2 regions of the Cellulomonas sp. NEAU-ZC6 genome follow, and region 1 is predicted to be linked to the other one. Evidence: riboswitches for the same ligand, from Rfam matches in the RefSeq annotation. Region 1 holds a riboswitch; the other holds the start of a gene.
The links. A riboswitch is a leader RNA that binds a small molecule or an ion and turns the genes downstream of it on or off. The one in region 1 is predicted to bind thiamine pyrophosphate.

Region 1 (7,305 bases):
CGAACCGCAGCAGCAGCACGTCCTGCCCGTACCAGCCGAACCGGAACGCCGACCAGACGAAGACCAGGCTCGCGCCCAGCAGCCCCGACACGGCGAACCGCGCCCAGCCGAACCGGCGGTACCCGCCGAGCGCGAACGGGATCTCGCTGCCCAGGCCCTGCAGCAGCGCGGCCACCACGAGCAGCGGCCCGACCGGGGAGCCGAGGAACACGACCTCGACGACGGACGCCAGCACCTCGGCGAGCACCCCGACCCCGGGCCGGCGGATGATCGCGAGCGCGATCGGCGCGACCAGCAGCCACCCGCCCAGCAGCACGTGCTGCGCCAGGTCGCCGGCCGGCCCCATGAGGACCGCGAGCCCGTTCCACGCCTGCACCAGCGCCCAGTACAGGAAGCCGAAGACCACCCCGAGCACGACCATCAGCACGATGTCCTTCAGGGCGAGCGGCTCGCGCCGCGGGCCCCGCACGGACCCGCGCACGCCCGGCTCAGCCACGGGTCCGGGACGGGGAGCCGAGCGACAGGGTCACGTGGCTGGTGACGTGCTGCACGCTCCGGCCGACGCGCGCCCACGCCCCGACCACCGTCTCGACGACGGCGCCGACGTCGCCCTCCAGCCGGGTGACGAAGTGCTCCGACCCGCGGAAGGTGCCGGCCCGGCGGGCGAGGTCGATCGCCGCCTCGATGTCCCGCATGTGGTCGGGCTCCACCCCGGCCCGCACGTCGTCGACCAGCGGGTACAGCGCCCACTCGGCGACCGCCTCGCGGCCGGTGCGCCGACCCGCGGGCAGGTCGACGGGGCGCGGTCCCGCACCCCCGGGCAGCTCGCAGCGCACCTCGCCCGGGCAGCCCCGGGACAGGTGCACCGTCACGGAGGCGTGCCGGCCGGTCGCCGCGACCGCGTCCACCAGGTCGGTCAGGTAGCGCTGCAGGTCGGACTCGTGCCCGCCGACGTACGTGCTGACGTCACCGGTCGACACCACCAGGCCGCGGGTGTCCACCCGGGCCAGGACGTCGAGGATGACGTCGGCGAAGTCGTCCGCCATCACCGCCACCGTCACGCGCGCCCCGACGCCGAAGCGCAGCGGGTCGGCGGTCGGGTCGTCCAGGACCTGCGGCCCCGGGTGCTGCGACGTGCGTGTCTCGGTCATCGGTGTCCTCCTGCGCTGGTCGGCCTCAGCACGGGAGGGCGCACGGACGGGCGTCCGGCGTCCTGCGATGTCGCTCCCTGCGCTGGCATGACCCAGATCAGGTTCTACGGTCGGAGTTCGAGTACTCCCTCTCAGCCCGGCTCACCGGACTCCCGTGCTGCTCCGCACGCTAGCAGCACCTCCCGCGCGACGGCACCGCACGGTCCTAGGCTGGTCGGCGTGAGCAAGCCGAAGCAGCCGCCGACCGGGACGCCCGCGCTGGTCGCGCTGGCCGCGGCCGGGGTCCCGCACACCGCGCACGCCTACGAGCACGACCCGCGCAGCACCGTCGGCTACGGCCAGGAGGCCGCCGAGGTGCTGGGCATCGACCCCGAGCAGGTGTACAAGACGCTGATGGCCGACGTGGACGGCACGCTGACCGTCGCGGTCGTGCCGGTGGCCGGCAAGCTGGACCTCAAGGCGCTCGCCCAGGCCGTGGGCGGCAAGAAGGCCGCGCTGGCCGACCCCGCCGCCGCCCAGCGCGCGACGGGGTACGTGGTCGGCGGCATCTCGCCGATCGGGCAGCGGACCGCGCACCCGACCGTCGTCGACGAGACCGTGTGGCTGTTCGACACGGTGTTCGTCTCGGGCGGGCGGCGCGGCCTCGACGTCGAGCTGGCCCCCGGCGACCTCGTCGCCCTGACGTCGGCCACGGTCGCCGACATCGCCCGCCCCTGACCCGCCGGCCCCGCCCGGCCGCCGCGCCCCCGCCCCACCCCGGTCGCCGAGGGAGAGTCCCCGGCCCGAGGTCGAGCGGGAGAACGCTCGACCTCGGCGCGATCGCTCGACCTCGGCGGACCGAGGGGTGGGGGCGCCGGGGCGGGCGGGGTCAGCGGGCGCTGCGGGCGAGGGTGCGGACGCCGACCAGCAGGCCGAGCGCCGCCGTGAGCACCGCCGCGACCGCGCCCCACGCCACCGTGCTCGTCGCCAGGTCGCCGGCGAACAGCGCGCGCTCCGCGTCGACGACGTACCGCAGCGGGTTCACGTCGGCGGCGACCTGCATCCACCCCGGCCCGGTCTCCAGGGGCAGCAGCATGCCGGACAGGATCAGCAGCGGGAACAGCAGCGTCTGCTGCACCGCCCAGAACATCCAGTCCTGCTTCCGGACCGCGATGGCCAGCGCGTAGGACAGCGACCCGATCCCGACGCCGAACACGGCGAGCAGCACCAGGCCGACCACGGCGCCGAGCGGGCTGAACGTGAACCCGAACGGCAGCATCACGACCACCACGACGACCGACTGCGCGACGATGGGCACCATCTCCTTCCAGGAGCGGCCGACCAGCTGCGCCGACCGGGCCAGCGGGGTGACCAGCAACCGCTCGTGCGCGCCCGTCTGCATCTCGAACAGCAGGTTGGCGCCCGTGGTCGACGTGCCGAACAGCGTGGTCATCACCAGGATCCCCGGCACGAACCACGCCCAGACGTCACCGCCGGGCAGCCCGTCGCCCACCGAGCCCGCCAGCAGCGGGCCGAACAGCGCCAGGAACACGACCGGCTGGATCAGGCCGAACACCACGGAGAACGGGTCGCGCAGGGTCGGCAGCAGCTCGCGGGTCATCACGAGCCACGCGTCACCCCACCAGGACCGGGCGGCCTCGCGGGCCGGCAGCGTCTCGCGGGCGGGAACGGTCGTCGCGGTCATGCCGCCACCTCCACGGGCTGGGCCGGCCGCGCGCCCTCGTCGCGCAGGCTGCGGCCGGTCAGGGTCAGGAACACGTCGTCGAGGGTGGGCTGGTGGCCCGAGGCCCGGGTGACCGCGACGCCGCGCAGGGCGGCCTCGGCGAGCACGCCGGGCAGGGCGGTGGGGGCGTCGGCGACCCGCGCACGCACGGCGGTGCCGTCCACCTCGAGGTCCCGCGCACCGGGGGCCCGCTCCACGATCCCGGCCAGCGCGGGCGCGTCGGCGGGGTCCGCGACGCCGAGCTCCAGCCGGTCGCCGGCCAGGGTGTGCTTGAGCCCCGCCGCGGTGTCGTCGGCGATGACCCGGCCGTCGTCGACCACCACCACCCGCTCGGCCATCGAGTCGGCCTCGTCCAGGTAGTGCGTGGTCAGCACCACGGTCATGTCGTGCTGCGCGCGCAGCCGCAGGATGTGCTCCCACAGGTTCGCGCGGTTGTGCGGGTCCAGCCCGGTCGACGGCTCGTCCAGGAACAGCAGCCGGGGCGCGTGCACCAGGCCGAGCGCCACGTCGAGCCGCCGCCGCTGCCGGCCGGACAGGTCCGAGACCTTGCGCCGCGCGAGCGGCTCCAGGTCGAGCTGCGCCATCAGCTCCCCGGCCCGGCGGCGGGCGTCCCGCCGGTCCAGGCCGTACACGACGCCCTGCACGACCAGCTCGTCGAGCGCGCGCTGGGCGTGCCCGGCGCCGTTGCCCTGCCCGACGTAGCCGATCCGCCGCCGCACCAGCGCCGATTCCCGGGCGATGTCGGCCCCGGCCACCTGCGCGGTGCCCGCGGTCGGCGCGATCAGCGTGGTCAGCATCCGGATCGTCGTGGTCTTGCCCGCGCCGTTCGGGCCGAGCACCGCCACCAGCTCCCCCGGTCCGATGTCCAGGTCGATGCCGCGCACGGCGTGCACGGTCGGCCCCTTGCCCCCGCTGAAGTCCTTGGTCAGTCCGCTCGTACGGATCACGTCCCGCTCCCCTCACCTCGGTCGAGGTCCCCACGGTGCTCGGGGTAGCGGTCAGATCCTGTCCGCTACCGGGAGCAGACTGCTGGCATGGCCGATTCCGTGGATGCCGCCGCCGCGACGCCGTCGTCGCGGCTGCTGTCCCTGCTCTCGCTGCTGCAGACGCGCCGGGACTGGCCGGGCGACGTGCTCGCGGACCGGCTGGGCGTGAGCGCCCGGACCGTGCGGCGGGACGTCGACCGGCTGCGCGCCCTCGGCTACCCCGTGCACGCCACCAAGGGGCCGGACGGCGGGTACCGGCTGGCGGCCGGCAGCGCCATGCCGCCGCTGATGCTCGACGACGAGCAGGTCGTCGCGCTCGCCGTCGCGCTGCAGACCGCGACGACCGGCGTCGACGGGCTCGACGAGGCCGCGGCCCGCGCGCTGGCCACCCTGCGCCAGGTGCTGCCCGCCCGGCTGCGGGCACGGGTCGAGGGCCTGGAGCTGACCGCCGTCCGCCGGGCCGACGCGCCGGACGAGGAGCGGGTCGACACCGAGCGGCTGCTGGCGATCGGCGCCGCGGTCCGCGCGCGCGAGGTGCTGCGGTTCGACTACCGGGCACCCGACCACGCCGAGGAGCCCGGGCGCCCCCGGCGCGCCGAGCCGCACCACCTGGTGACCCGCGGCCGCCGCTGGTACCTGGTCGCCTGGGACCTGGACCGCGCCGACTGGCGCACGTTCCGCGTGGACCGGCTGCACCCCCGCACCCCCACCGGCCCCCGGTTCGAGCGTCGCGCCCTGCCGGAGCCCGACGTCGCCGCCTACCTGCAGCAGCAGTTCGCCGGGGCGCTGCACCCCTGCCGCGGCGAGGCCGTCGTGGACGCCCCCGCGTCCGTCGTCGCGCGGTGGTCCGGCCCGGCCGACGTCGTGGAGCCGATCGACGCCAGGCGCTGCCGGGTGGTCGCGGGGTCGTGGTCCTGGGGCGGGCTCGCCGCGTGGCTGGGCATGTTCGACGCCCCGCTGACCGTGGTCGGGCCGCCGGAGCTGCGCGCCGCCGCCCGGGAGCTGGCGCACCGGTACGCCGCGGCGGCGGACGAGCGGGGCGACGTCACCCGCAGCGGTTAGGGTCGCACGCATGACGACCGGGGCGACGGAGGTGGCGGAGCGGCTCGCCCGCGTGCGGGCGCGGATCGCCGCAGCCGAGGCCGCCGCCGGCCGCGACGCGGGATCCGTGCGGCTGCTGCTCGCCACCAAGACCACCGACGCCGCGACGGTGCGCGCCGCCCTGCTCGCGGACATGGCGGGCACCGCGACCACGGCCGGTGCCGCGCGCCGGGTGCTGGTGGGCGAGAACCGCGTGCAGGAGCTGGTCGCCAAGGCCCCGGAGCTGACCGACCTCGCGCCCGAGCTGCACGTGATCGGCCCGCTGCAGTCCAACAAGGTCAACGCCGCGCTCCGCTGGGCGACCTGCGTGCAGAGCGTCGACTCCCCGGCGCTCGCCGACCGCCTGGCCCGCCGGTGCGCGGACGTCGACCGGACGCTGGACGTGCTGGTGCAGGTGAACGTCTCCGGCGAGCCCACCAAGCACGGCGCCGCGCCGCAGGACGCGCTCGACGTGGTCCGCGCGGTGACCGCGCACGACCGGCTGCGGCTGCGGGGCTTCATGACGATCGGCGCCAACACCACCGACGAGCGCGCGGTCCGCGCCGGGTACGCGCTGCTGCGGGACCTGCGGGACAAGGTCGCGGGCAGCGCCGAGCCGGGCACGGGCGCCGCGGTCGAGCTGTCGATGGGCATGAGCCGCGACCTCGAGGCCGCCGTCGCGGAGGGCGCGACGATCGTGCGTGTCGGCACCGCGGTGTTCGGCGCGCGCCCGGCTCCCGAGGCGCCGGCGTGACCGGGCCGGACGACCGCCGGTTCCCGCGCGGCGTCTACGCCCGCGGCAGCGAGCCCGACGCCCGGTTCTCCCTGGCGAACGAGCGCACGTTCCTGGCGTGGGTCCGCACCGCGCTGGCGCTGCTCGCGGGCGGCGTCGCGCTCGAGGCCCTGGACCTGCCCGTGGAGCCGCACCTGCGGCTGGCGGCGTCGGTGCTGCTCCTGGCGCTCGGCATCGCCGCCCCGGTGCAGGCGTGGTTCGGCTGGGCCCGCGCCGAGCGGGCGCTCCGCGAGCGCCGGCCGCTGCCCGCACCCGCGCTCAGCGGGCCGCTGGCCGCCGGCGTGGCCCTGGCCGGGGTGCTGGTGCTGGTCGGGCTGCTGGTGCGGTGACCACCGCCGACGCGGTACACGGTGCCCAGCCCGAGCGCACGGCGCTGGCGTGGCGGCGCACCGCCCTGTCGCTGGCCGTCGGGGCCCTGGCCGGCGGCCGGCTGCTGGAGCCGTGGCTCGGGCCGCTGGTCTGGGCGCCCGCCGTCGCCGGGGTGCTCGCCGCCGTCGTCCTGGCCCGTGCCGGTGACCGGCGGGCCGGCCGCTGGGCGACGGTGCTCGACGCCGGTGCGGCTCGCGGCCCGGGCGGGCGGCTGCTCGCCGTGACCGCCGGCGGGGCGCTCCTCCTCGGTGCGACGGCGCTCGTCGTCGTGCTGCGCCACGCCGCCGCCGGCTGAGCCGCGGACTACCGCCCGTAGGCGGCGAACGGCCGGTCGGTCGGCACGATCTCCTTGCCCAGCGGCAGCAGCGAGACCGGGATCATCTTGAGGTTCGCGATCGCCAGCGGGATGCCGACGATCGTGATCGCCTGCGCGACCGCGGTGGTCAGGTGCCCGATGGCGAGCCACCAGCCGGCCACCAGCACCCAGATCACGTTGCCCACCGCCGACATCGCACCGGCACGGGGGTGGTCGACGATCGTCCGGCCGAACGGCCACAGCGCGTAGCTGGCCATCCGGAACGACGCGATGCCGAACGGGATCGTGATGATGAGGATGCAGCAGAGGATCCCGGCCAGCACGTAGCCGAGCGCGAGCCAGATGCCGCCGAACAGCAGCCAGATGATGTTGAGGAGCGCCTTCACGCGTCCAGCCTCGCGGACGCGGGGCGACCTGCGCATCCGGGATGCCCCCGACCGGACCCTGGCCGGGCGCGCCTCACGGCACCCGCGCGGTCCACTCCGGGTTGCCGAACTTCTCCGCGACCAGCTGCTCCGCGCGCGCGAGCTCCTCCGGCCGCAGCTCGCCGTCGACCGTCCGGTACCGGGACCGGAAGTGCGCGATGAAGGCCTCGATCACGTCCTCGCGCGCCATCCCGGTCTGCGAGCGGACCGGGTCGACCCGCTTGTTGGCGCTGGTGGTGCCCTTGTCGGACAGCTTCTCGCGCCCGATCCGCAGCACCTCGAGCATCTTGTCGGCGTCGATGTCGTAGGCCATCGTCATGTGGTGCAGGACGGCGCCGCCGGCCAGCCGCTTCTGCGCGGACCCCGCGATCTTGCCCGCGGGCGACGCGACGTCGTTCAGCCCGGCGAAGGTCGCCGTCACGCCGACGTCGGCGAGCGCGCCGATCACCCAGTCGTCGAGGA
Region 2 (7,305 bases), on a different contig from region 1:
GCCGGGCCCGCGGACCCCGCGCGGGTGCTGGGCTACCTGCTGCTCGACCTGCCGCGGCAGGACAACACGCACACCGGCGACGCGGACGTCGGCGTGCGGCCCGAGCACCGCGGCCGCGGGATCGGCACCGCGCTGCACGACCTGGCGCTGCGCACCGCGCGGGAGCAGGGCCGCACGATGCTCACCGGCGCGACGGACCAGCGCACCGAGCCCGAGGCCGGCCCCGGAACGCTGGTCCCCAGCACCGGTTCGGGCCGCGTGCGGGCGGACGACGCGGGCGTCCGGTTCCTGGTGCGGCGGGGCTGGGACCTGGAGCAGGTGGAGCGCCGGTCGCTGCTGCCGGTGCCGCTGCCCGCGGGCGCGCTGGCCCGGCACGCCGACGCCGCCCGGGCCGTGGCCGGGCCGGACTACGAGGTGGTGCAGTGGGACCGGCGCTGCCCCGAGGAGCTGGTCGACCAGTACGCGCTGCTGCAGACCCGGATGAGCACCGACGCCCCGTCGGGCGGGCTGGACCTGCGCGAGGACGTCTGGGACGCCGCGCGCATCCGCACCGCCGAGCAGGCGTTCGTCGAGCGGGAGATGACCTACCGCGTCTCCGCGGCGCTGCACCGGCCGACGGGCGTGCTGGCGGCGTTCTCGGTGCTGCTCAGCCGCCCGGACACCGAGGAGCTCCTCTACCAGGACGACACGCTGGTGCTGCGCGAGCACCGCGGCCGGCGGCTGGGGATGCTGGTGAAGACGGCCAACCTGGCGCGGCTGGCCGAGGTGCAGCCCGCGGCCCGCCGGATCGTCACCTGGAACGCCGAGGAGAACGCGCACATGCTGGCGATCAACGTGGCGCTGGGCTTCCGGCCCGCGGGCGGGTGCGGCGGGTGGCAGCTCCGCCTGACCTGAGCCACGCGGGCCCGCGGCGGACCTCAGCCGCCGACGACCGCGACCGCGCCCTCGTCGGCGGCCACCCGGACCCGCTCCCCCGCGGCCGGCACGTCGCCGGTGGGCGGCAGCGCCGCGGTGACGGGCACGTCCTCGCCGTCGAGCAGGGCGACCAGCTCGACGCGACCGCGCCGCGTGCGTCGCCCGGTGACCAGCGCGGACCGCACGGGCGTCGCGGCGCCCTCGTCGTCGGGCGCCAGCACACGCCAGCCACCCGGCGCCACGGCCAGCGGCGCGCCGTCCAGGAACGTCCGGTAGCCGAGGAACTCCGCCACCTCGCGCGACGCCGGCCGCCGCCACAGCGCCTCGGGGGCGTCCAGCTGCAGCAGCCGACCGGCGGACATCACGGCGACCCGGTCGGCGACGGTGAACGCCTCGTCCTGGTCGTGCGTGACGAACACGGCGGTGGTGCCGGTGGCGACCAGGGCGTGCCGGAGGTCGTCGGCGAGCCGCTCGCGCAGCGACCGGTCCAGGGCGGACAGCGGCTCGTCCAGCAGGAGCAGCCGGGGACGGGGCGCCAGCGACCGGGCGAGCGCGACCCGCTGCCGCTCACCGCCGGACAACGTGGCGACCGGCCGCGCCGCGTACCCCGGCAGGCCGACCAGGGCCAGCAGCTCGGCGACCCGGTCCGCGCGCGCGGCGCGGTCGAGCGCGCGCAGCCCGTACGCCACGTTGCCGGCGACGTCGTGGTGCGGGAACAGCTGGCCGTCCTGGAACACCAGCCCGAACCCCCGCCGGTGCACGGGCACCCGGGTCAGGTCCGTGCCGTCCCAGGTCACCGAGCCGGCCGCCGGCGGCTCCAGCCCGGCGACGGCGCGCAGCAGCGAGGACTTGCCGCAGCCGGACGGCCCGAGCAGCCCGAGCACCTGGCCGGCGGGCACGTCGAGGGACACCCCGGCCACGGCGGTGACCTCGCCCGCACCGCGCCCGGTGCCCCGGTAGCGGACCACCAGGTCCCGCACGCCCAGCCCGTCGTCGGTCACAGCTCTCCTCCCACCGGCCCGCGCAGACGCTCCGCGAGGGCCATCACGCCGGCGGTCAGCGCGGCGAGCACCACGCTGGCGGCCAGCGCCATCCCGTAGTTGTCGGCACCCGGCTGCCCGATCAGCCGGAAGATCACGACGGGCAGCGTCGGGCTGTCGGGACGGGCGAGGAACGCCGTGGCGCCGAACTCGCCCAGCGACACCGCGAACGCGAACCCGATCGCGAGCCCGACGGACCGCGCAGCCAGCGCGCCGTCGACGCCGAGCAGCACCCGGCCCGGCCCGGCGCCCAGGGTGCCCGCGGCCTCGCGCAGCCGGGGGTCGACGGCCCGCAGCACCGGCAGCACGGTCCGCACCACCAGCGGCACGGCGACGACCGCCTGCACCACCGGCACCAGCACCCCGGTGCTGCGCAGGTCGGTCGCGATGCCGAACGGGTGCCCGAGCGTCAGCAGCGCGCCGAACCCGACGGTCACCGCGGAGACGCCGAGCGGCAGCATGAACACGCCGTCGAGCACCCCGACCGCGCGCCGGGCCGCGGGGACCCGGGGGCGCCGGGACACCACGAGGGCGACCAGGCAGCCGACGACCAGCGCCAGCACGGTCGCGTCGACGGCGATCCGGAGCGAGTTGCCCAGCGCCTCCCACACCGTCACCGTCAGCGCGTTGCGCCCGCCGGTGGTGCCGAGCGCCCGGTAGTGGCCGAGGCCCCACCCGTCGCCGGTCCGCAGGGAGCCCGCCACCAGCGTGCCGAGCGGCAGCGCCAGCAGGACCAGCACCACGGCGGTCACCGCGGCGGGCAGCGGGTGCGGGCGGCCGGTCGCGGCGACGGCGGTGTCGACCAGGGACAGCGCGCGCTCCCGGCGCGACCGCGCCCGCGCCGCGACGGCCAGCGCGCCGGCGACGACCACCACCTGCACCACCGAGAGCACCGCGGCGGCCCGCAGGTCCAGGAACTGCGTCGTCTGGATCCAGATCTCGGTCTCCACCGTCCCGAACCGCATCCCGCCGAGCACCAGCACCGTGCCGAACGCCGTCGCGCAGAACAGGAACACCAGCGACGCGGCGGACGTGATGGCCGGGGTCAGCGCGGGCAGGGTGACGGTCCGGAAGGCCCGGGCGGGCGACGCGCCGAGCGACCGCGCGGCCTGCTCCGGCCGCGGGTCGAGCCGCTCCCACATGCCGCCGACCGTGCGGACCACGACGGCGTAGTTGAAGAACACCAGCGCCGCGATGATCGCGGTGAACGTGCCGTCCAGCTGCAGGAACCCCAGCGGCCCGTTCTCCCGCAGCAGCGCCCGGAACGCGACGCCGACGACGACGGTCGGGAGCACGAACGGCACGGTGACGAACGCCCGGAGCGCGCCCCGCCCGGGGAACCGGCACCGGTACAGCACGTAGGCGCCGGGGACGCCCAGCAGCACGGCGAGCACCGTGCCGATGGCACCCTGCGCCAGGGTCAGCCCGATGATCCGCCAGGTGCGGGGCCGGGCGAACACCTCGGTGAAGCCCGACAGGTCGAGCGCACCGTCGGGCACGAACCCGCGCCCGACCAGCGCCAGCACCGGCCACGCGAAGAACACGCCGAGGAACACCAGCGGCACCGCGGCGGCGACCGCCCAGGCGGCACCCCGGCCGACGGCCCACGCCCGCGCGGGCGGCCGCAGCGGCGGCCGGTCCGGTCCCGGGCGCGCGGGCGCCCCCGGCCGGCGGGTGCCGGCCGGGGACGGCCGCGTGGTGGTGCTCATCGGGGCGTGCTCAGCCCGTCACCAGGTCGGTCCACTCCCGGACCCAGTCGTCGCGGTGCGCGGCGATGTCGTCCAGCGGGACCTCGAACGGCTGCTCTGCGAGCGGCGCCCACTGCGCCCAGGACTCCGGCAGGTCCACGGCCGAGCTGACCGGGTACATGTACATCGAGCCGGGGATGTCGGCCTGCACCTCGTCGGACAGCAGCCAGTCGACCAGCTGCTGCGCGCCCTCGGGGTTCTGCGCGCCGGCCAGCACGCCGGCGTACTCGACCTGCCGGAAGCACGTGTCCAGCAGCGCGCCGGTGGTCGGCTCGCCGCCGCCCTCGGGGACGGTCTCGGGCGGGGACGACGCGTAGGACAGCGCGATCGGCCTCGGGCCGCCCCCGCCGCCGCCGGAGAAGTCGGTGTAGTAGGCGTCGGACCAGCCCTCGGCGACCTTCAGCCCGTTCGCCTGCAGGTCGGCCCAGTACTGCTGCCAGCCGTCCTCGCCGAACGCGCCCACGGTCGCGAGCAGGAACGCCAGGCCCGGGCTGCTGGTCGCGGCGTTGGTGACCACCGTGAGGTCCGCGTACCGCGGGTCGGTCAGGTCCTCGAGCGTGGCCGGCTCCGGGATGCCCTGCGCGGCGAACCAGGCGTGGTCGACGTTCAGGCAGACGTCGCCCATGTCGATCGCGGTCAGCGAGCCCGAGCCGTCGGGCGCGTACCGGGCGGCGTCGGCGGCCGCGGGGACCTGCGACTCGTACGGCTCCAGCACGCCCTCGTCGATCGCCCGCGAGGCGAAGGTGTTGTCGATCCCGTAGACGACGTCGCCCAGGGGCGCGTCCTTGGTCAGGATCAGCTGGTTGACCAGGGCCCCGCCGTCACCGGGCGCGACCTGGGTGACCGTCAGCCCGGTCTCCTCCTCGAACTGCTCCAGCAGCCCGTCGCTCACGTGGAACGAGTCGTGCGTGACCAGCGTGACGGTGCCGCTGCCGGACCCGGCGGGGTCCGCGGTCGACGCCGAGCCGGACGACCCCGCGACGGAGCAGGCGGACAGGGCCAGGGCCGTGGCGGCGAGCCCGGCCAGCCCCGCGGGGGCGGGGAGCCGGGACGCCCGGCGGTGTGCGCGCGTGCGCGCCATGGTGGTTCCTCCTCGATGGGCACCGAGGGGGTCGCTCCGCACCGGCGCGCCCGCGCGAGCGGTGCACGACGGCACGGGGCGACTGAGAAGTCCCGACTCCCTACGCCGGTGCTAACCGGATCAGGTTCGAGGGTCTGCGGTCCGTCCGCACTCTCAGCGTCGGTCGGGCCGCGGCTTGTCGCGCGACCCGGGACGCTCCCCTGTCGTTCGCCGCCGACCCTACACCGCACGGGCGCGCCGTCCGGCCCCGCCCGCGCGCGCCCGGCCCGGACCGCCCGTGACCTGCGGCCGGGCCGCCACGGCGCTAGCGTGGGCCGGGTACCCGAGCCCGCACGACGCCCGACCCTGGAGGTCCCGTGGCCGACGAAGAAGCCCAGTCCACGTTCGCCAAGATCACCGGCCTGGTCGTCGCCGGTGCGGTCGCCTGGCTGGCCGGCAAGGCCGTCGACGCCGTCTGGAAGGCCACCTCGGGGCACAAGCCGCCGAAGCCCGAGGACGACGCGACCGACATCCGGATCGGCGAGGTCGTCCTGGCCGCCGCGATCACGTCGGGCGCCGTGTCGCTGGCTCGCGTGTTCGCGACCCGCGGCACCAAGAAGTTCGTGCAGCGCGTGGACCGGAACCGCCGCCTCCCCGGCTGACCTTCCGGACGACGCCGGTGGCGGGCCGTGACGGACCGCCACCGGCGTCGTGCTGCCCGGCGCGGGTCAGGCGTCCCGCTCGTCGCGGCTCTCGTCCGCCTCGCCGCCGTCGCGGCCGTCGACCTCGTCCTGCGCCTGCGTCAGCTCGTCGACGACCAGCAGGTCCCGGCGGACCTTGCCGGTGCGGTAGCCGGCGCGACCCACCAGGTGCGCGGCGACGGGCGCCGTCAGCATCTGGAACAGCGCGACGAGCACCAGCGCCCACACGGCGGCGCCGGAGCGCAGCCGCAGCGACAGCCCGATCAGCACCAGGATCAGCCCGAGCACCTGCGGCTTGGTCCCGGCGTGCATCCGGGACAGCAGGTCGGGGAACCGCAGCACGCCGACGCCGGCGGCCAGCGCGAGCAGCGCGCCGCCGAGCATGCAGACCGCGGACACCACGTCCGCGATGGTGTCCCAGCTCATCGGGCACCTCCCTGCTCGGACCGGTCGGACGGGTGGTCGGTCGTCGCGCGCTCGGCCGCGGCCCGGTCCGCGGCGGCGTCCGCGCCGGCCAGCTCGGCGGCGTCCGCGTGCTCCCCCGGCCCGTGCTCGTCGACCTGCGCCTCGTCGCCGTGCTCGCGGCGGTCCTCGTCGGGCACGGTCTCGGCACGCCGCGCCTGGTCGCCGTGCGCGGCGTGCTCGGCCCGGACCTCGGCCGGGTCCGCGGCGGGCCTCGGGGCCTCGACGGCGGACGCCTCGGCCTCGCGCGCCCGGCGCGCGCGGCGGGCGGTCTCGGCCTCCTCCTCGGCGCGGATCCGCTCGGCCTCCTCCGCCGCGATCTCCTCGCGGGACCGCACGCGGCCCTCGCCCTCGGGCTCGACGGACGCGAACCGGGCGATGGTCGTCGATCCGACGAAGCCGACCAGCGACAGCACCACGAGGATCGGCACGACGTCGGTCCGGCGCTCGGCGGCGGCGTAGAGCGCCACGGCCGCCACCACGACGGTCACGATGATGTCGAGCGCCACGGTCCGGTCGAGCATCGACGGCCCGCGCTCGGCGCGGATCAGGGCCAGGACGCCGGCGGCGGTGAGCAGCGCGGCGCAGATCAGCAGGACGACGGTCATGCGCGCACCTCCGCGCGTCGGGCGCCGCGGCCGCGCGGCTCGAGGCCCGCCTCCCGCAGCTCGCTGTCCGAGGCGAAGGCCCGCAGCACGCGCTCCTCCTGCTCGAGCACGGTGCGCCGCGCCCGCTCCACGCCGCCGGACTGCTCGACGTCCAGCACGTGCAGGTAGAGCATGCCCGTCAGCCGGTGCGCCTCGACGACCAGCGACCCGGGGACCAGCGAGCAGAGCTCCGCGGTCATCGTCAGGTACAGGTCCGAGTGGTTGCGCAGCTGGACCCCGATCACGGCTCCGCGGGGGGTGTGCCGGGGCCGCAGCGCGACCCAGGAGACCTCGACCGAGGCGTGCACGAGGTCCCACGCGAACCGGCCGACCAGCACGGCCAGCGCGACGGGGCGGATCGTGCCGTGGAACTCGATGGGGGTCATCCGCAGCAGACCGGTGACCGCCACGGCGATCACCGCGCCCGCCAGGAGGTTCCCGAACGAGAAGTCGCCCCACAGCAGGACCCAGACGGCGACCAGCCACAGCATGGTCGGCCACTGGGTCGCCAGCCGGCGACGGCGCGGGTGCAGGCTCACCGGTCGCCCTCCCTCGCCGCGTCGACGGACTCCCCGGACCCGCGGCCGTCCTCCGGCAGCACGGACTGGATGTACACGGAGCGGTCGGCCAGCGCGCCGGCCGCGCGCTCGGCGTACCCGTAGAGGGGTCCGGCACCGACGGTCAGGGCCAGGCCGAGCACCACGAGGGCACCGGCGGAGCCGACCATGCCGC

Region 2: it holds a riboswitch for thiamine pyrophosphate, as region 1 does, so the genes downstream of both, AC1050_RS17100 (thiamine ABC transporter substrate-binding protein) here and AC1050_RS13915 (YkoF family thiamine/hydroxymethylpyrimidine-binding protein) in region 1, are expected to answer to the same signal.

The regions. Positions count from the first base shown of each region.
Region 1 covers NZ_JBXFYH010000003.1:68,234-75,538, reverse strand. Annotated here, with positions in the region: gene AC1050_RS13920 (ECF transporter S component) at 1-481, opposite strand, end outside; gene AC1050_RS13915 (YkoF family thiamine/hydroxymethylpyrimidine-binding protein) at 489-1,151, opposite strand; TPP riboswitch at 1,209-1,317, opposite strand; gene ybaK (Cys-tRNA(Pro) deacylase) at 1,371-1,868, shown strand; gene AC1050_RS13905 (ABC transporter permease) at 2,020-2,835, opposite strand; gene AC1050_RS13900 (ATP-binding cassette domain-containing protein) at 2,832-3,821, opposite strand; gene AC1050_RS13895 (helix-turn-helix transcriptional regulator) at 3,909-4,922, shown strand; gene AC1050_RS13890 (YggS family pyridoxal phosphate-dependent enzyme) at 4,933-5,694, shown strand; gene AC1050_RS13885 (YidH family protein) at 5,691-6,062, shown strand; gene AC1050_RS13880 (DUF202 domain-containing protein) at 6,059-6,397, shown strand; gene AC1050_RS13875 (YccF domain-containing protein) at 6,406-6,804, opposite strand; gene lplAB (lipoate-protein ligase LplAB) at 6,878-7,305, opposite strand, start outside.
Region 2 covers NZ_JBXFYH010000004.1:233,007-240,311, reverse strand. Annotated here, with positions in the region: gene AC1050_RS17115 (GNAT family N-acetyltransferase) at 1-894, shown strand, start outside; gene AC1050_RS17110 (ABC transporter ATP-binding protein) at 918-1,916, opposite strand; gene AC1050_RS17105 (ABC transporter permease) at 1,913-3,664, opposite strand; gene AC1050_RS17100 (thiamine ABC transporter substrate-binding protein) at 3,675-4,784, opposite strand; TPP riboswitch at 4,865-4,996, opposite strand; gene AC1050_RS17095 (DUF4235 domain-containing protein) at 5,141-5,425, shown strand; gene mnhG (monovalent cation/H(+) antiporter subunit G) at 5,492-5,890, opposite strand; gene AC1050_RS17085 (MrpF/PhaF family protein) at 5,887-6,534, opposite strand; gene AC1050_RS17080 (Na+/H+ antiporter subunit E) at 6,531-7,112, opposite strand; gene AC1050_RS17075 (Na+/H+ antiporter subunit D) at 7,109-7,305, opposite strand, start outside.